3 regions of the Aureimonas sp. N4 genome follow, and region 3 is predicted to be linked to each of the others. Evidence: predicted binding sites of a transcription regulator. Region 3 holds the regulator's gene; each other region holds the start of a gene.
What was found. Region 3 encodes LexA, which represses DNA repair genes until DNA is damaged. Its sites were predicted from a motif close to TGTTCNNNNTGTGTTCNG; they were not measured.
Positions count from the first base shown of each region.

Region 1: the regulator LexA is predicted to act here: its motif matches at 1,711-1,728, upstream of AUL28_RS01090 (metallopeptidase family protein).
Region 2: the regulator LexA is predicted to act here: its motif matches at 2,895-2,912, upstream of AUL28_RS03955 (ATP-dependent helicase).

Region 1 is NZ_BBWS01000003.1:1,148-7,589, reverse strand. Features, by position in the region: gene AUL28_RS01100 (Y-family DNA polymerase) at 1-500, opposite strand, end outside; gene AUL28_RS01095 (ImuA family protein) at 571-1,353, opposite strand; gene AUL28_RS01090 (metallopeptidase family protein) at 1,947-2,369, shown strand; gene AUL28_RS01085 (TIGR02117 family protein) at 2,370-3,071, opposite strand; gene AUL28_RS01080 (hypothetical protein) at 3,068-3,370, opposite strand; gene AUL28_RS01075 (DUF1737 domain-containing protein) at 3,367-3,573, opposite strand; gene AUL28_RS01070 (HpcH/HpaI aldolase/citrate lyase family protein) at 3,570-4,454, opposite strand; gene AUL28_RS01065 (organic hydroperoxide resistance protein) at 4,600-5,028, opposite strand; gene AUL28_RS01060 (MarR family winged helix-turn-helix transcriptional regulator) at 5,148-5,612, opposite strand; gene leuD (3-isopropylmalate dehydratase small subunit) at 5,826-6,431, shown strand; gene AUL28_RS01050 (RidA family protein) at 6,431-6,442, shown strand, end outside.
Region 2 is NZ_BBWS01000010.1:109,988-116,429, reverse strand. Features, by position in the region: gene AUL28_RS03960 (hypothetical protein) at 1-123, shown strand, start outside; gene AUL28_RS03955 (ATP-dependent helicase) at 246-2,870, opposite strand; gene AUL28_RS03950 (AsmA family protein) at 3,108-6,442, shown strand, end outside.
Region 3 is NZ_BBWS01000042.1:85,186-91,627, reverse strand. Features, by position in the region: gene AUL28_RS13040 (SurA N-terminal domain-containing protein) at 1-84, shown strand, start outside; gene trpD (anthranilate phosphoribosyltransferase) at 81-1,112, shown strand; gene trpC (indole-3-glycerol phosphate synthase TrpC) at 1,109-1,918, shown strand; gene moaC (cyclic pyranopterin monophosphate synthase MoaC) at 1,915-2,397, shown strand; gene AUL28_RS13020 (molybdopterin molybdotransferase MoeA) at 2,394-3,605, shown strand; gene lexA (transcriptional repressor LexA) at 3,677-4,411, shown strand; gene AUL28_RS13010 (ComEC/Rec2 family competence protein) at 4,392-6,442, opposite strand, start outside.

The DNA of each region.
Region 1 (6,442 bases), on a different contig from region 3:
GGCAGCGCCGTCAGGACGGGCGGCTCGGCTCCCTCCAGCAGACAGGTGCCCGGCCGGTGCCGCGCCAGGGCGGAGGCGAGGGCCGGATGCGAGGCGAGGCCCCAGCCGAGCGCGAAGCCTTGCGCGCGAAACCGCAACTGCACCTCGCGGCACAGGCCCCCTTCCCCGCCGAAAAGATGCGCGCAGCCGGAAATGTCGAGCACGAGCCCCTGCCGCCCATCCAGCGCGACCAGCGGCGTGTAACGCTCGGCCGCGTCCGCCAAGGCTTCCAGAAGGTGCCGGTCGGCCGCGCGGTCGCTCTCGCACAGCTCCAGTTCGGGAAAGCGCGCTCGCGCTTCGGCGACGCCCAGCCCCGGACGCAGACCGAGCCGAGCTGCCAGATCGCAGAGCGCCACGAGCCGCTCGGCGCCGTTCTGCCGTTCATAAAGGGCGAGCGGGCGCAGCACCTCGGCGCCGGGCGCGAGCTCGCGCTGCGAGGGGCGCAGCGTGGCGGGCGGCATGGTGGCCGGCGGGCGATGGCCATTGCCCGCGCCTAAGCGCGGCGTCAGGACGGGCGTGCCAGCGCTCGGGTCAGGAGGCGTGGCGGCGAGGCTCGGCCCTTCGGCTCCCTCCGTCTCGAGCCGCCAGGAGCGACCGAATCTCTGCCGTCGCAGCCGGTCCGTCGGCAGGCGGGGAAAGAACAGGGCGAGAAAGCGCGGCGGCACGCTCGGCTTGGACGAATCGACGCTCATGGACGTTCCACTCCAGATGGAATTGGCCAAGACGGCCATCGCGGGATTTTTCGATCGCTACGGCAAAGGCGGGCGCGCCGAGGCAGGAATGGGCCTCCAGCCCCGGCACGCGGCCCGCCGGCGCGGCGGAAAGTTGCAGGCGCAAGGGCGCGGCGGTGGTCTCGGCCGAGCCGCCCTGTCGCAGAACGAGAACCGGCCGCGCCGCGTGGCGCGAGCGCCAGTGCAGCCGCCGCGAGCCCTCCAGCGACAGCGCGGCGGGGTTGTTCTGCACCTCCAGAAGCGTCAGCGCCGGCGCGCCGGAGCGCGCGGCCTCTTCCGCCGCCCAGAGCGCGTCCTCCAGCCGGCGCGCGCGCACCATCACCAGCGCGGCGGGGTCGAGCCCGAAGGCGACGAGCCCCGGCCGATAGGGATAGCCGGCATCCGTCAGCGTCGCGGCGGGCGCGATCCAGACGAGCGGGCGCCGAGGCGACGCGCCCAAACGCACCGCGAGCGCCAAGGCGAAGCCGAGCCCCGCGCCTCCGTCCCGCACGGTCTCGACCCGGATTTCCGACAGGCCGGCTTCGGGAAAGCCACCGCCGAGCGCTTGGTCGATCCTGTCCGCGCCGAGCCGGCAGACGGGCAAAGAAGGACGAAATTCCTCTTCCGCTTTTTCGATCTCGGCTTGTGCCGGACCGTCTGTTCTGGCTTTACGGGGAGTATCCCACGTCTCGGACGGGCGGTGCTCGATCCGGCGGATCGCCTCGCGCAGGGTGTCGAGCTGCCGCCCGTCCGGGGTCGCGCCCGCGGCGTCGGCAGACGATAGAGGGTCCGCCGAAACGCTTGACGAAGCCTTGTTTTCTCTGGATGAATCCAGACATCTGTCAGACACCGGCCCCTCATCCCAAGGCGCGGCAAAGGCGGCTTTTGGTTGGACCCCCGACATGAACGTCTCCTTCGGACAAACCCTCGTCAGCCCTGAGGCTTTGTCCGAAACGGCATCTGTTCCCTCTATGTTCCTATGAATTCCAGAGCTGCCGATTCGAGTCAATCGATCAGCATCAAGGATTACATTCCTTGTTCACAGCTCTTGCTCGGCCCTGTGGAAAACCGGGGGCTTGGGTCTCTCATAGGGAAAGATGCGCGTCCGCGCGCATTCGTGAGCCGAAGCGGGCTCGCAGGGTGCGCCGCGATATGCCACGACACGATGAGCTTCGTGGGACTGGGAAAGGGAATGCGATGGGTCAGCGCGATCAGGCGGGGGACTGGGGCCAGCGCATGGCGCCGAGCCTGGAGGAGATCGAGGCCTTGGCGCTCGACGCCTATGCGCAGCTGCCGCCCGAATTTCGCGCGCTTTCAGGTGAGATCCGCTTCCATATCGCCGACTTCCCGGAGGACGAGGTGGTCGAGGCGATGAATCTCGAAAGCCCCTTCGATATTCTCGGCCTCTTCGAAGGCCGGCCCGTGGCGGAAATGGCGGTCGGCGCGACGGGCGAATTCCCCAACCGCATCCTCCTCTACCGCCGCCCGATCCTCGACTATTGGGCCGAGCACGAGGAAACCCTCAGCGCCCTCGTCTCCCACGTCCTGATCCACGAAATCGGCCACCATTTCGGCCTGTCGGACGACGATATGGAAGCGCTGGAGGCCGAGGCGGATTGATCACCCCAAGACCTTGGCCTCGTGCCAGTCCAGCCCCCACAAAAGCAGCGGGGGCAAGGGGGACCAGAGGCTGGTAGTGAGGCCGGCTTGGCGCAGGGCTTGCGCCGTCCAGGTGTTGCACCCGAACAGGAGATTGAAGCCGCCCCGCGCTTCGTAGAAGCGGTCATAGGGGCCGTAGGAGAAGCCGGGCAGGATCTCCGGCGCGCCGGATGGGGTGCGCGCGAAGCTCGCCTCGATGAAGCGCAGCAGGGCCTCAAAGGCCGGCTCGCTGAATGTCAGGCGGCGCAGGCCGGGCTCCTCGCCCGTCAGCGCGGGGGCGAGCGAGAGATGCAGCACCGAGCGGTCATAGGTGACGGAGTGCCAGAGTGCTCCCACCGTCAGGTCGCGCCATTCCGGTGTCTGCGTGTAGAAGGCGCGCCCGCCCCAGCCGACCGCGATGGCGCCGACACGCGGATCGTCCAGCGGCAGCCCGTCGCCGGCCAGGAAACCGAAGCGTGCCAAAACATCCGGCGTCGCGGGCAGGAGAATGTCGGTGTGGATCGGGTTGGCGGCCAGCAGCACGACCCGTTCCTCGCCGGCTTCCGGTGGCGGAAAGCGGACTTCGGGCGCGCGCGGGATGGCGAGCGCCAGAAGCGCGAGGCCGCCAAGGCTTGCGGCAAGCGCCACTCCGGCGGCGAAGAGCGCCCGGCCCCAGCGCCTCAAGAGCGGGGCGCGCTTCGACGCTGCAACCGCTCTTCGGCCCGACGCAGCGCCTCCTCGCCGCGCGCGAGGCCTTCGTCGCCTTGGCGCACAGCGTCCTGTCCCGTGCGGACCGCAGCGCCGGCTCGGCGCAACACTTCGGCACCAAGATCGAAGGGCGCGCCCCGGAGCGAGCCCAGCGCGCGCAGAGCCGTTTCCGCTTGGCGCAAGCCGGCTTCGCCCTCGCGAAGCGCCGCTTCGCCAGACCGCAGCCCTGCGCGTCCGGCCCGCAGACCCAGACGGCCGAGACCGAACGGGCTCATTGCTCGCCGAGTTTCATCGCGGGATCATAGTCCTTGCCCTCGACAATCTTGGTGACGGGCTGGGCGCATTTCATGACGCCTTCCTTTGCGTCGAACGCATAGGCCGGGCTGCCGGCGAGTTCCCAGCCCTTGGAGAGGGCCAGCGAAACCTTGTGGCAGAAGGCGGCGTCGTCCACGCCGGTGAGCAGGCGATAGAGCTTCATGGATTTGTTCTTTCCTCGATCGAAGCGGCGCGGGCGAGCAAGCGCTCGGCCGCCTGTAAGTGTAGGAGTTCCACCATCCGCCCCTCATGGCGGATGACGCCGCGCCCGGCATTGTCAGGCGCGGCAAAGGCGGCAACGAGGCGGCGGGCGCGCTCGATCTCCTCGCTCGATGGCCCGAAAGCCGCGTTGGCGCCCGCGATCTGCGCGGGATGAACAAGCGTTTTGCCGGCAAAGCCCATGCGGCGCGCCTGCGCGCATTCGGCTTCGAAGCCCCCGATATCGGTGAGATCGGACCAGACGCCGTCGAGCACGGGAACGCCGGCCGCCTTGCCGGCGACGAGAACGGGTCCGAGCCAGGGCATGAGTTCGGGGCGGCCGGGGGAGAGTTGGAGATTGGCGGCCGAGACGAGATCGTTCGGCCCGATCGCGAGCGCGCCGAGCCGGTGGCGCAGGCGCGCCTCCGCGATGTCGGCGGCATGGCGCACGCCGCGAGGCGTTTCCACCATGGCCCAGAGCCGAAGATTTTGGGGCGCGTCGGTTTCCACCAGCGCGTCGTCGGCCTCGTGCAGTTGGCGCGGCCCCTCGACCTTGGGCAGGAGAATGGCATCGACGCGAGCCCCGCGCGCCATCAGGAGGTCTTCCGTGCCATGCCGCGTGGCGAGCGGATTGATACGCACGACACGCAGGATGGAACCGGGCGGGCGGGCGAGAAGATGGGCGCGCAGGCGCTCGCGCGCGGCGTCCTTTTCCTCATCGGCCGCCGAATCCTCCAGATCGAAGATCAGCGCGTCGGCCTTCAGCGTGGCGGACTTGTCCAGCGCCCGGCCATTGGCGGCGGGCACGAAGAGAACGGATCGCAGGAGCGGTTCGGCTTCGGTCATGGCGTGAAGGTCTGCCCGATCCCCCCGGCCTGTTCAAGGCGGGTGTGATGGAGAAGGCCATGAAAAAGGCCGGAGCGCGGACGCGCCCCGGCCTCGAGTCGTGACGAGAGCTCAGGCAAGCTTTGCGCTCACATGAGCGCCGCGCTTAGGCCAACGTCAGGCCGACATTGACGTTGTTGCGCGTGGCGTTGGAATAGGGGCAGACCTCGTGCGCGGCGGCGATCAGCTTTTCGGCCTCGGCACGGTCCACGCCAGGAAGGTCGATCGTGAGGTCGGCGGTGATGCCGTAGCCGCCTTCCGAGCGCGGGCCGAAGCCGATTTCGGCCGTCACCGTCGCCTCGGCCGGAACCTTGACGCCGACCTTGGACGAGACGGCCCGCATGGCGCCGAGGAAGCAAGCCGAATAGCCGGCGGCGAACAGCTTCTCCGGGTTGGCGCCGACGCCACCGGGGCCGCCCATTTCCTTGGGAACCACGAGCTTGACATCGACCGAACCGTCGTCGGAGCGCGCCGCGCCGTCGCGGCCGCCGCCGTTGGCCGTGGCCTTGGTCTTGTAGATGACGTCAACGGGCATGGGAATCGTCCTTTGAATTCATGGGAAGTAGAAGGGTTGAACGGAGCGCGTCGCCCGACAAGCGACACGCGGAAGGGCCACGCCCGCCGAGGCGGGCCGACCGAAATCGTCGAGGCGTCTCAGACGGCCCGGCGCTGACGCCCATAGGTGGTCGCCAAGGCATCCCGCAGGGCGCGAACCTCTTCGTTGAGGGCCATCACCCGATCCAGCGACATGCCGGATGCGGACAGTAACTCCTGGGCAAGGCAGGCGCTCTCCTCACGCATGGTCCGCCCGGCTGCGGTGAGCGACACCGTGACCTGTCGCTCGTCCTCCGGATTGCGCCGGCGCGTCACCAAGCCGGATGCTTCTAGGCGTTTGACCAGCGGTGTCACCGTACTCGGCTCGAGGTCGAGCCGGTCGGCGATGCTGCTGACGCTCGGCCCGTCGCCCTCCCAGAGAACGGACAGAACGAGATATTGCGGATAGGTGAGCCCCAGCCGATCCAGGATCGGCTTGTAGGTTCGCCCCACGGCCATGGACGCGCCATACAGCGAGAAGCAGAGCCTTTCGTCTAACGGGATCGGACGCTCCAACCGCGTCATGGCCTGGTGTTCCTCTCTGTTGATTCGGTTTTAGTTTATCGCGATAAACATTGCAACGCGTTTTTTCATCATCATCTGCATTTTCGAAAGCGCCCTTCCTGCTGAAAGGGGTTGGTCGAAGGGCATTAGAGGGTGTAACGACACCGACACGAAAATTTTCCGGCCTCTCTTCAGGAAAATTCCATCCGAGCCCCAGGGGAAAGGATCGCCATCATGCAGAAGTTCGATCAGCTGACGGGCGTCGCGGCGCCGCTTCCGACGCTTAATGTCGATACCGACATGATCATCCCCAAGGATTACCTGAAGACGATCAAGCGCACGGGCCTCGGCGTCGGGCTCTTCGCCAATCTGCGCTACAAGGAAGACGGGTCGGAGGACGAGAGCTTCGTCCTGAACCGCCCGGCCTATCGCAAGGCCGAGATTCTGGTGGCGGGCGACAATTTCGGCTGCGGCTCCTCGCGCGAGCACGCGCCCTGGGCGCTTCTGGATTTCGGTATCCGCTGCGTGATCTCGACGTCCTTCGCCGATATTTTCTACAACAACTGCTTCAAGAACGGCATTCTGCCGATCCGCGTCAGCCAGGCGGAGTTGGACGCGCTGATGGCGGACGCCGAGAAGGGCGCGAACGCCACGCTCAGCGTCGATCTCGAAGCGCAGGAAATCCGCCGGCCGGACGGCGGCGTGATCCATTTCGAGATGGACCCGTTCCGCAAGCACTGCCTCATCAACGGGCTGGACGATATCGGCCTGACGCTGGAGCGCGAAGCCTCCATTTCCGGCTTCGAGCAGCGCCTCGGCGCCGAGCGTCCCTGGGCCTGATGGAGAGTGAG
Region 2 (6,442 bases), on a different contig from region 3:
GAGTGGGAAACGAGCGTTCGCGCCAAGCGGGCCGAGCAGCGCGCCGAAGAGGCCGAAGCCCGCGCCCGGCAGGCGGAAGCCTATCTGCGCCGTGTCCATGAGCTGATGGCCGGCGTGTCCTGATCCTACCGTCGTTCTGAACAGACGAAACCCGCCCTGCGCCTTCGGGAGCAGGGCGGGTTTTTCGTATGCCCACCCCCAGGGACGACGCGGCAGATCCGTTTGGCCGCCTGAGGTGAAGGCCGTCAAGCTGGCGTGACGAACCCGTCCAGCACCCGCTTCTGGCCAGCGCGGTCGAAATCCACGGTCAGCTTGTTGCCTTCCACGAGCGACACCGTTCCGTTGCCGAACTTGCTGTGGAACACGCGGTCGCCGACACCATAGGGGCTGGCTTCGTCGGACACCGATTTCGCGACCAGCGTTCCTTCGATTTCGCGCGGCCCGCCGCTTTGCGCCGAGGAGTAGAGCCCGCCGCCCTTGCGCGGCGGCTGGTTGGAGCCGCGCGAGTGCTGCGCCGAGAAGGCGTCGTCCATGCGCCCTGCAAAGCCGCTGCGCCCCTGAGAGCCTGCCCCACCATCCCGCGCAATATATTTGTCGGCCGTGCTGGCCGCGCGTGCGCCCGAGCCCGATACGCCGCCTTCGTTATATTCGATCTTGCGCCCGCGCCCGCCCTGATAGGTGTCGCCCATGCCGCCTGCCGCCTGCGCGCGCCGCCAGCCGGGGGTGCCATAGGAGGAGGCGGAAAAGGCGTTCGCGTCCCAGCGCGACGCGCCATAGCCGCCCATGCCGCCGGCTCCGTAGCCGCCATAGGAGGCGGAGGCCTCGATCACCTCGACATGATCTTCCGGCAACTCGTCCAGAAAGCGCGAGGGAATGGTGGATTGCCACATGCCATGGATGCGCCGGTTCGAGACGAAGGTGATCTTCACCCGCCGTTTGCCGCGCGTGATCCCGACATAGGCGAGGCGGCGCTCTTCTTCGAGGCCGGAGCGACCGCCCTCGTCGAGGGAGCGCTGATGCGGAAACAGGCCCTCCTCCCAACCGGGCAGGAACACGGTCTCGAATTCCAGTCCCTTGGCCGAATGCAGCGTCATGATCGATACGGCGTCGGTTTCGGCGTTCTGTTCGGCGTCCATCACCAAGGCGATATGTTCGAGAAAGCCCGGCAGGCTCTCGTAATCGTCCATGGAGCGGATCAGCTCTTTCAGGTTTTCGAGCCGCCCCGGCGCTTCGGCCGAGCGGTCGGCCTGCCACATCTCGGTATAGCCGGACTCGTCCAGAATCATTTCCGCGAGATCGGTGTGCCGCGTGGTCGAGAGAAGGCCGGACCAGCGGTCGAAATGGCGCACGACCTCGGCCAGCGCCGCGCGCGGGCGCGGCTTCAGCTCGTCGCCCTGCACCAGATCGGCCGCGCCGGCCAGAAGCGGCAGGCCCTTGGCGCGGGAATATTCATGCAGGAGCTTGATCGCCACATCGCCGAGGCCACGCTTGGGCGTGTTGACGATACGTTCGAAGGCCAGATCGTCGGCCGGCTGGCAGACGCAGCGGAAATAGGCGAGCGCGTCGCGGATCTCCAGCCGTTCGTAGAAGCGCGGACCGCCGATGACGCGGTAATTCAGGCCGAGCGTGACGAAGCGATCTTCGAATTCGCGCATCTGGAACGAGGCGCGCACCAGGATCGCCATGTCGTTGAGCTTATGACCCTTGTGCTGAAGCTGCTCGATCTCCTCGCCGATCGTGCGCGCTTCCTCCTCCGAGTCCCAGCCCGCATTGACCGAGACCTTCTCGTGCTCGGGATCGTGGAGGTCGGTGAACAGCGTCTTGCCGAGCCGGTCCTCGTTGACGGAGATGAGGCCGGAGGCCGCGCCCAGAATATGAGCGGTCGAGCGATAGTTGCGCTCCAGCCGGATCACGGTCGCGCCCGGAAAATCCTTCTCGAAACGCAGGATATTGTCCACCTCCGCGCCGCGCCAGCCATAGATGGACTGGTCGTCGTCGCCGACGCAGCAGACATTCACGGCGCTTTGGCCGGCGTCCCGGCGGGAATCCGACATCTGAGCCAGAAGCCGCAGCCAGAGATATTGCGCGACGTTGGTGTCCTGATACTCGTCCACCAGAATGTAGCGAAAGCGCTTGTGATAATCGGCCAGAATGTCCGGGTGGTCGCGGAAGATCGCGATGGGATGGAGCAGGAGATCGCCGAAATCCGTCGCGTTCAGCGTGGAGAGGCGAGCCTGATAGGCGCGGTAGAGTTCGCGCCCTTTGCCGTTGCCGAAGGAGCGCGCATCGCCTTCCGGGATTGTGTCGGGCGTCAGTCCCTTGTTCTTCCAGCCATCCAGAAGATTGGCGAAGGTGCGCGCCGGCCAGCGCTTGTCGTCCAGATTCTCGGCTTGGAGCAGCTGCTTGATCAGGCGGATCTGATCGTCCGTATCGAGGATCGTGAAGTTCGATTTCAGCCCCACCAGTTCGGCATGGCGGCGCAGAATCTTGACGCCGATCGAGTGGAACGTGCCGAGCCAGGGCATCCCTTCCACCTCGCCGCCGACCAGAAGGCCGATGCGCTGCTTCATCTCGCGCGCGGCCTTGTTGGTGAAGGTCACGGCCAGAATCTGCGAGGGATAGGCGAGGCGCAGCTTGAGAATATGGGCGATGCGCGTCGTCAGAACCCGCGTCTTGCCGGTGCCCGCGCCGGCCAGCACCAGAACCGGCCCTTCCGTCGTCTCGACCGCCGCGCGCTGCTCGGGATTGAGACCCGCGAGATAGTCGGGCGCGGGCGCAGCCACGGGCCCGCCGCGCGCCGCAAGGGCTCGGGCGGCGATGCCGGAGGGCTTCTTCGGGCCGGGGGCGGACGGATCGGAGAGTTCGGTCATGCCGACTACTTAATGGATTCTGCAGGGAACACTAGGGGAACATGTCGGCGGCCTTGCGGCAAAGAGGGGAGGAGCGGGTGGCACGTCGCCCCGCCCTTGTGGAGAGAGAGGGGCTTCCACAGCGCGATCTTAACCGCCGCGCGCCAAGCCGCATGACCGGCGAGCGGCAAAACTGTTAGGATTTCTGAAAGCTAGGGCCAGCGGCCCGAATGATTCGACACAAAGGGACCTGCGGGCTTGCGGCTGTTCATCATCCTTGGCGGCGTCTTGATCGCATGTCTTCTGGCGCTCTGGGTCGGCCCGCGCTTCGTGGACTGGACAACCTATCGCTCGGCCTTCGAGACGGAAACCTCGCGCCTGCTCGGCCAGCCGGTCGAAGTGCGCGGCGCGGTGTCGGCGCGGCTTTTGCCCTTCCCCTCCATTGCCTTCAACGACGTGGTGGTGGGGGATGCCGGCGATCCGATCCTGACGCTGAGTGCGTTTCGGATGGACGCCGAGTTGGCGCCCTTCTTGTCTGGCGAGGTCCGCATCTTCAACACGGAGATGGACCGGCCCAATTTGTCGCTTGATATCGACAAGGCCGGACAGGTTCGCTGGCCCGTCGCCGCCTCGCAGCTTCCCGCCAATCTGCCGGTGGTCTTCGAAAAAGTGCGGATCGCCGGCGGCTCCGTTGCTCTGACCGATCAACGGGTGGATCGGCGGATTCAACTGAGCGACATCGACGCCGATCTCTCGGCCCGCTCGCTGCTCGGCCCGATCACGGGCGCGGGCACGCTGCGTCTCGACGGCCGGCTCCTGCGCGTCAGCCTCTCCACCGGGGTTGCGCCCGGCGACGGGACGCTGCCTCTGCGCGTCACCGCCGAATCCGACGCGCCGAGCCTGTCGGTCAGCCTGTCGGGGACCGCATCCCGCGTGCCGGGCAAGCCCATGCTGGACGGGACGATGACGTTCCGCACGCCTTTGGCCGTGCAGAAGGAGCGGGCGGCGGGGCAGGGCGAGACCGGGAGCGCGCCCACGCCCCCGATCCAGATGCAGGCGGGTTTCACGCTGTCGCCGCAACTCGTCGCTCTGTCCGATCTGCGCGCCTCGGTCGGGGCGGCGGAAGCGCCCTATCTCGTCACCGGCGCGGCGAGCCTGAATTTCGGACCCATTCCGCATTTCGACATCGATCTGTCCGGGCAGGAAGTCGATCTTGACCGCCTCGCGCCCGCCGACAGCACGAGCGGCACGGTCCCGAGCCTGTCGGAGCGAATCGCCGGCATTCGTGAAGCGCTGGCGCGCCTTCCCGCCAGCCCCTTGCCCGGCCGGCTGCGCCTGTCGCTGCCGATCGTGACGATCGGGGACACGTCGATCCGCGAAGTCAGCTTTGCCGGCTCGCCCTCGCAGGAGGGCTGGTCGATCGACAAGCTGAGCGGCGAGTTTCCCGGCCGCACCCTGGTGGAAGCATCCGGCCTCGCCGATCTTAGCGCCAAGCCGGGCTTTCGCGGCTCGCTTCTGGTGGCGGCGCGCCAGCCGGCGAGCTTCTTCGGCTGGGCCGGGCTGGGCGGCATCCCCGCGCTGGCGAAGCTCGATCAAGCCGGCCTCCAGGCCAAGGTAAATCTGACCGCGAGCGAACAAAACCTCGACGATCTCGAACTCAATCTCGGCGGCCAGACGCTGCGCGGCGCGATCGACCGCACGGTGCGCCCGGAAGGCGTCACAACCAATGCGGAGCTGCGCGGCGGTGCGGTGGATCTCGAACCGCTGCTGGCGCTGGCCCGGCTTCGCCCGCAGCCGGCGCGCGGTGTTCCCGAGCGCATCGAGCTGCAATGGGCCGCCGGCCCGATGCGCTACGCTGGCGTGGTGGCGGATCATGTCGAGGCGGATATGGCGCTCTCGGGTGACGCTCTTGATATCGGCTCCTTCGACGCGGACGGGTTGGCCAGGGCCGATCTTCATGTGGAAGGCACGGTCGCGAACCTTTCCAGCGCGCCGGTGCCCGATCTCAGCCTCGATGTTTCGGCCGATGAGCCGGCCCGCTTCCTCGCCTTCCTGCGCGCGCGCCTGCCGGACAGCCCGCTTCTGCAACTGGCCGACGCGCGAGCGGCTTCGCTCGGGCCTCTGTCTCTAAGCGGGACCGTCTCACCCACCGCAATCGCGGGCCGCACCGATCTTGTGGCCGAGCTTGCGGGCACAGCGGCGGGAACCGATCTCACCGTGCGGCTGGCGCTCGAAAACGGTCTGGCCGCCGCCTGGAAGGACGGCCGCTTCGGATTGGAGATGGGGCTGCGCAACGAAAAGCCGGTGGAGCTTCTCGGCCAGCTCGGCATCTCCGCGCTCGACCTCGGCGCGCCCGGTCCCTTGTCGGTGCGCCTCACCAGTTCCGGCAATCCTGGCGAGGGCGCGGCGGTGTCGCTGAGCGGCGAAGCGCCCGGCAGCCGCATGGCGTTGGAGGGGACGGCGGCGCTCTCGCCGGCCGGGCTTCGCTCGCTCGACGGCCGCCTGACCCTCAGCAGTGACGACGCAGCGCTTTGGCTGACGACGCTCGGCATCGCAGCCGGCCAGCGGCTCGAGGCGCTGCCGGTGGAAGGCGGGGCGCAGCTTCGCTGGTTCGGCCCTGACTGGGTGGTGAGCGATGTTCGAGGGCAGGTGAACGGACAGCCTGTCGAGGGGCAATTGTCCGCCGCCGGCGGCAGCGACATGATCGGCCGTCTGAAGCTCGACCATCTCTCGCTGGACTGGCTGCAGACCATCCTCACCGGCATCGTTCCCGAGGGGGAGGGCGTGGGAGCGCGCGCCTTCGCCGCGCCGCTTCTGCCGCAGCGGCCCCTCCGCCTGTCTCTGGAAGCCGGCGCGCTGGATGGGGCGCCGATTGAGATGACCAATATCAGCGCGCAGTTGAACAGTTCCGCGACCGAGCTGTCCGTGCCGACCTTCGCTGCCAAGATCGGCGAGGGGCGACTGGAAGGGCGCGGCCGATTCAGCAATGTCGGCGGTCTGGTCGGTACGGAGTGGACGCTCGATATCGAAGGCCGTCCGGTCCGGCTCGGGGAGGGCGAGAATGCCATCCTCTCAGGTGTTCTCGGCGGTCGGTTGAGTTTCAAGGCGGGCGGCCAGAGTTTCGATGCGCTGAGGCTTTCCATGGATGGAACCGGGGAGGCGACTCTGACGGATGCGAAGATTTCGGCGGTTGCTCCGAGCCTCATGGGTTCGGTGCTGGAGGAAGCCGGCAAGCCGGGCTTCTCGGCGACATCGGACGCTGTGATGCGTCTCGTCGACGCCGCTCAGCGCGGCCAGAGCCTGACTGCAAGTTCGATCACGGCTCCGCTGCGCCTTGCCAATGGCGCCTTGCAGATCGGCCCGATCCGTCTGGACGCAGCCGGAGAGGTCTTGTCCGGGGAGGCCCGCATCGGCCTCGCCGACCGCGCTCTGTCCGGTCGATTCGAACTGGCGCTGCCCAAGCCCGAGGAGGAGGACGTGGTGGACGCGCCCGATCCCGCCCTGATCTACGATCTGTCGGGCACGCTCGCCGCGCCGCGCCGGGCGATGGGTGTCGAGCCGCTGACCAGCTATCTCGCCTCGCGCGCCTATCA
Region 3 (6,442 bases):
AGCTACATCGTCTCGCTCCAGAGCGGGGTAGATGTGACCTATAATCAAGCCGTGATTCAGCAGGCGAAGGCGAGCGTTCGATGAGCGCAGGAATGAAGCCGCTTCTGACCAAGGTCGCAGCCGGTGAGGCGCTCAACCGGGCGGAAGCGCGGGAGGCCTTCTCGATCCTGATGTCGGGAGAAGCGACGCCCTCGCAGATCGGTGGGTTCCTAATGGCGCTGCGGGTGCGTGGCGAGGTCGTGGACGAGATCGCCGGCGCGGTGGACGTCATGCGTGCCAACATGCTCCCGGTGGAGGCCCCTGGCGATGCGATCGACATCGTGGGGACGGGCGGCGATCACGCGGGAACCTACAATGTCTCGACCTGCGCGGCCTTCGTCGTTGCAGGTTGCGGCCTGACGGTCGCCAAGCATGGCAACCGGGCGCTGTCCTCCAGGTCGGGTTCGGCGGATGTGCTGGCGGCGCTGGGTGTCAATGTCGATCTCTCTCCGGATCAGATCGGAGAGGTCATTTCCACCGCCGGCTTAGGCTTCATGTTCGCGCCCACGCATCATGCGGCTATGCGCTTTGTGGGCCCCAGCCGCGTGGAACTCGGAACCCGCACGATCTTCAACCTGCTCGGTCCTTTGGCGAATCCGGCCGGCGTCAAAAGGCTCCTGTTGGGGGTCTATTCCCGTGAATGGGTTCGCCCCCTTGCGGAGGCCTTGAACGCGTTGGGGGCCGAGAAAGCCTGGGTCGTCCACGGGGAGGGTCTGGATGAGATGACGGTTTGCGGTCGCACGCATGTCGCCAGTTTGGAACATGGCTCGATCCGCGAATGGGAACTGACGCCCGAAGACGCGGGGCTCGCGCTCCATCCCACCTCGGACCTCATCGGCGGCGATGCGGCACATAATGCCGAAGCGCTTCGCCGTGTTCTGGCCAACGAGCCCAGCGCCTATCGGGACATCGTGCTGCTCAATGCTGCCGGTGCTCTGGTCGTCGCCGATAAGGCGTCAAGTCTGGACCAGGGGGTCGCAATGGCGAAAGCCTCACTCGCCGAAGGGCGAGCGGCTGAAGCGCTGGCCCGGCTCGTGACAACCTCACAAGAGATCGGGAGAAGACCGTCGTGACCGACATTCTCAAAAGGATCGAAACCTACAAGCGCGAAGAGATCGCTGACGCGAAGCGCGTGATGTCCCTGTCCGCTCTTGAAAGCGTCATTCGTGACCTGCCGCCGACTCGGGGCTTTGCCGATGCGCTGCGGCGCAAGCATTCGCTCGGTCAGTTCGCGCTGATCGCGGAAGTGAAAAAGGCGAGCCCCTCCAAAGGGCTCATCCGACCTGATTTCGAGCCGGTATCGATCGCGCAGGCGTATGAGCGCGCGGGCGCCGCGTGTCTCAGTGTTTTGACCGACGCTCCGTCCTTTCAAGGTGCCCCAGAATATCTGACGGCGGCACGAGGTGCGACCGCCCTGCCCGCGCTTCGCAAGGACTTTCTGTTCGATACCTATCAGGTGGCGCAGGCTCGCGCCTGGGGAGCGGACGCTATTCTGATCATTCTCGCTGCCGTGGACGATGCGCTGGCCAACGAACTGGAGTGCGCCGCGATCGAACTCGGTCTCGATGTGTTGCTGGAAGTGCATGACGAGACGGAGGCCGAACGGGCGCTCAAGCTCCGATCGTCGCTGTTTGGCGTCAACAATCGCAATCTGCGGACCTTCGAAACCGATATCGGGACGAGCGAGCGACTGGCGCGCATCGTTCCCGCTGACCGGATCGTCGTCGGTGAAAGCGCGATCAATGGTCATGAGGACTGCGTTCGGCTGGCCGCGTCCGGCATTCGGACCTTCCTCGTGGGCGAGAGCCTGATGCGGCACGACGATGTCGAGGCGGCGACGCGCAGGTTGCTGTTTGGCGGAGATTCTCATAGCGCATGAGCGAACCATCCCTGACGCATCTCGCCGCCGATGGCTCCGCCCATATGGTGGATGTCGGCGAGAAGGCCGAAACGATCCGAACGGCTCGCGCCGAAGGGCTCGTGCTGATGAAGGCCGAAACGCTCGATCTGATTCGAGAAGGCAGCCTCAAGAAGGGCGATGTCACGGCGATCGCGCGTATCGCCGGAATCATGGGCGCGAAGAAGACCCATGATCTGATCCCTCTCTGCCATCCCCTGATGTTGGAGAAGGTGTCGGTCGAACTGGAGTTCGAACCGGCTCTTCCCGGCATTCGCGTCACCGCGACTTGCCGCGTGAGTGGCAAGACCGGAATCGAGATGGAGGCGTTGACAGCCGTTTCGGTGGCTTGCCTCACGATCTACGATATGGCGAAGGCGGTGGATCGCAGCATGACCATCAGCGCTATCCGGTTGTTGGAAAAAGCCGGCGGCCGATCGGGTGCGTGGAGCGCCGAGTGAGCCTCCTTCCAGTCGAAGAGGCTTTGGCGAGGTTGCTGACGGACGCCGAACCCGTTCGGCGTATCGAGCAGGTCGGGCTCGACGCTCTGGCCGGTCGGCGTCTGGCGGGCGATCTCGTGGCTCGGCTGACGCAACCGGCCTTCGATGCCTCCGCCATGGATGGATACGCCGTTCGTGCCGACGATCTGCGCTCTGCGGCAACGGAACTTCGCGTTATTGGCGAAGCGGCTGCCGGCGCAGCCTTCGAGGGGACGGTCTCGGCAAATCAGGCCGTACGGATCTTTACCGGTGCTCCTGTACCCGCAGGGGCAGATGCCGTCGTAATCCAGGAAAACACAGAACGTCCCGACCCTTCGACTGTCATCGTGCTGGAGCCTGTGCAGCCGGGACGCCATATCCGCCCTGCCGGCAATGACTTCCAAGCAGGTAAGCCCGTTCTAGCGGATGGGGTCGTTTTGCGCCCTGCTTCCATCGCTCTCGCGGCAAGCGCCGGATACGATTTTGTGCCCGTTCGCGCTCGCCCCCGGATCGCGATCGTCATGACGGGCAGCGAACTGGTCTGGCCCGGCACGCGCCCTGGTCCCTCGCAGATCGTCGCGTCAAACGGTTTCGGTATCGCGGCCATCGTGGACGCGGCGGGTGGCGACGCCATCTCCTATGGCATCGTCCCCGACGATCGAGCGGCCTTGCGACAGGTTTTCGAGAATGCCAGAGCCGAGGGAATCGACGTTTTCGTGACCATCGGCGGAGCTTCGGTCGGTGATCATGATCTTGTTGCGCCGGTCCTGCGGGAGTGCGGTGTCGAACTGGATTTCTGGAAGGTCGCCATGCGACCGGGAAAACCCCTGATGGCAGGTCGCCATGAGGGGATGCGATTCCTGGGCCTGCCCGGCAACCCGGCGTCGAGCCTCGTAACGGCGGAATTGTTTCTCCGGCCGCTCGTGGAACGTCTCGCCGGGCGCCCGTCTCGCGTCCGATACGAAACCGGAACACTCGGTGCGGCCGTTTTCGAGAATGACCATCGGGCGGACTTCATGCGCGCAACGATCCAACAAGACGACGACGGACGAACGGTCCTCATGCCGCTTGCTCGGCAGGACTCCTCGCTTCTGAGTGTCTTCGCGACCGCCGATGCCCTTTTGGTTCGTCCCCCTCATGCCGCCGCCGCCCAGCCGGGAGAAACCTGCGAGTTCGTTCGATTGACGTGATGGAGTTCCTTGCAGAACACAAACAGAACAGATAGGGTTTGTTCAGGTTTTGTTTTGTCCGGATTCGCGCGATGTTGACCCGCAAGCAGCATGAATTGCTTCTTTTCATTCATGACCGTTTGCAATCGGTCGGAATTCCTCCCTCCTTCGACGAGATGAAGGAGGCCCTGGATCTGAAATCCAAATCGGGAATCCATCGTCTCATCACCGCCTTGGAGGAACGGGGCTTTATCCGGCGTCTCCCCAATCGGGCTCGGGCTTTGGAAGTCCTGCGCCTGCCGGACTCCCTGAGTGGCAAGGATTCGAACGGCGGTTTGGCGGTACCGACGGCGTCGGAAGCGTCGATCTCGCGGCAAGTGATCCCTCTTCCGAAGCGTGCCGGAATCGAGCCGGTCCTGGCGAGAGCGGAACCGGCCAATGATTCGATGCCCGTACCGGTCATGGGACGCATTGCTGCAGGCGTTCCCATTTCTGCGATCCAACAAAACAGCCGGTCCATCGCCCTCCCGGTCGAGATGTTCGGCTCCGGTGAACACTACGCCTTGGACGTCAAAGGCGATTCGATGGTCGATGCGGGCATTCTGGACGGAGACACGGTTCTGATCCAGCGTTCTGAGACGGCGACAGCGGGCGAGATCGTCGTGGCTCTGATCGACGACGAAGAGGCGACGCTCAAGCGCTTTCGTCGGCGAGGCTCCGTCGTGGAATTGGAAGCCGCCAATCCTGCCTATGAGACGCGTGTTTTGGAAGCGGGCCGGGTCAAGGTTCAAGGGCGTCTTGTCGGGCTCATTCGGCGCTATCACTAGAACGATGAGGTAACCCGACCTGCCCGGGTTCGGAGCGCTGGTTTCGCCTTTCGCTTTCCGGCCATGGGGCCGATCGATGCACGTTCCATTCGTTGAAGGGCCGAGCGATCGAGGGTTGAAGGGTCCATTGCGCTCCGTTTGCGGAGGGAAGCAAAAGAGCGCCGGTCTGCCGGAGAGTGCGAAGCGTGACGAGCTTCGCGCCGGAACGGCACGACGTCATGCGGGGCGCTCGCGCCATCACGGCGATGTCGGCACTGTCGCAAAGCTCTCCCATACGTTCCAGTTTGTCGCTCCATGCGATGCGGAGGCCTGACCGCGATGTCGCGCGGCAGATATCGCCTGAACATTCGAACTGCTTCCGAGGGGTACGAGACGGTGGCAATCGAAGTTGAAATGCGCGTTGCCATTGATCGTGGATGAAGCGATTGGGCCGCTTGCGCAGATCAATGGTCGATCCATCCTGGCCGATCACCGCGATATCCCGAGCATCCTCCGCAATCAGAAGCTCGGGTCGATTGGTCGGTGGGATCAACACCCAGCCGAGCGTCAATGGCAAAACGAAGAGCCAGCGCATCGCGCTCTGGCAAAACGACAGGACGAGCAAAGCCATAGTGAGGCTGAGAAGGCTTGCGAGGCCGATCTGGCCCACGGCGTAGTCCGGTAATTCTTCAGCCAGGCCTTTCGCCAGCCAGAATACGACGTCCAGCCCCCAACCGATGGGATGCAGCGCCATGCTTTCCCAACCAAAGGGCATCAGGCAGACCGAAGCCAGAGCGAGCGGCATGATCCAGAACGAAAAGATCGGCGTCGCCAGAACATTGGCCACGAGGCCGAATGGAGCGGCTCGCTGAAAATGATAGACCGCATAGGGTGCGGTCGCCGCACCCGCGATCAGGGATGACAGAAACGCGCCGAGAAGCAAAAGCGCGAGTGTTCGAAAGCGAGCGTGATCGCTTGCCTTACCGTCGGACTGGTTCGACCAGCGAGAGTATGCGCCGTATGCACCCACGAGAGCGGCGGTTGCTGCGAAAGACATTTGAAATGTAGCGGTCATTAGGGCGTGCGGAGAGATCAGCATCACCGCCATCGCTGCCATACCGACGTTGCGGATTGTCAGTGCAGGCCGATCCACCAGAACCGCGCCCAGCATGATGGCGATCATGATGAAGGAGCGTTCGGTGGCGGCATTGTCCCCGGCCAATAGGAAGTAGAAGCCGGTGACCCCCAAGGCCAGGACCGCGCCGATCTTCCTCGTCTGCCATCGAAGGGCGATGGCCGGAAAAGCGGCAGCCGCGCCTCGCACAACGACCATGGTCATGCCCGCGACCAGTGCCATGTGGAACCCGGAAATCGAGAGGACATGGGCAAGACCCGTCGCACGGAGCGCGTCTTCGACGTCCTTGGGGATGCCGGCCCGTTCGCCATTGATCAAGGCCGCCGCGACGGCTCCCCGTTCGTCTGGCAACACGGCGCGGATGCGTTCGCCGATCGCAAGACGAAGGCTTGCGACTTGGCCCATCAGGCCGCTGGGTACCGCCTCCTCCTCTTCGGAGACCTTGGGAGGGCCCAAGGAATAGCCGAACGCGCTCGTACCATCGAAAAACGGCGTGAAGGCAAAATCATAAGCGCCGGGAAAGGCTGGCCCTGCTGGCGGACTTAGCCGCACCAGCCCGGCGTAGCGGGCTCCGATGGGCAAGGGCTCGTGTCGGCTCGATACGAGAACGCGAACGCGTTGCGGCGGACGCGAAAGGGTCGGCCGCTCCGTTCGCTCGACATCGATCGTGTATCGATAGCGCCCGCGATCGTTCTGTTCCCGCAGAGTCACTACGCCGATAATGCGTGTCGTGGCATTCCCAGACAACATGACCGTTTGTGTCGTGGTCAGTTCCACCCATCCCGCACCCAGCCCCAAACCGAAGCCAAGAGGCAGGAGAAGCAGCGACCGCATGAAAGGCTTAGCCTCGAAGACCCTCGAAGCAAGCCAGCACAGCGCAAGAAGGGCGGGCGCGAGCCAGACAAAGGGGCGCCAGC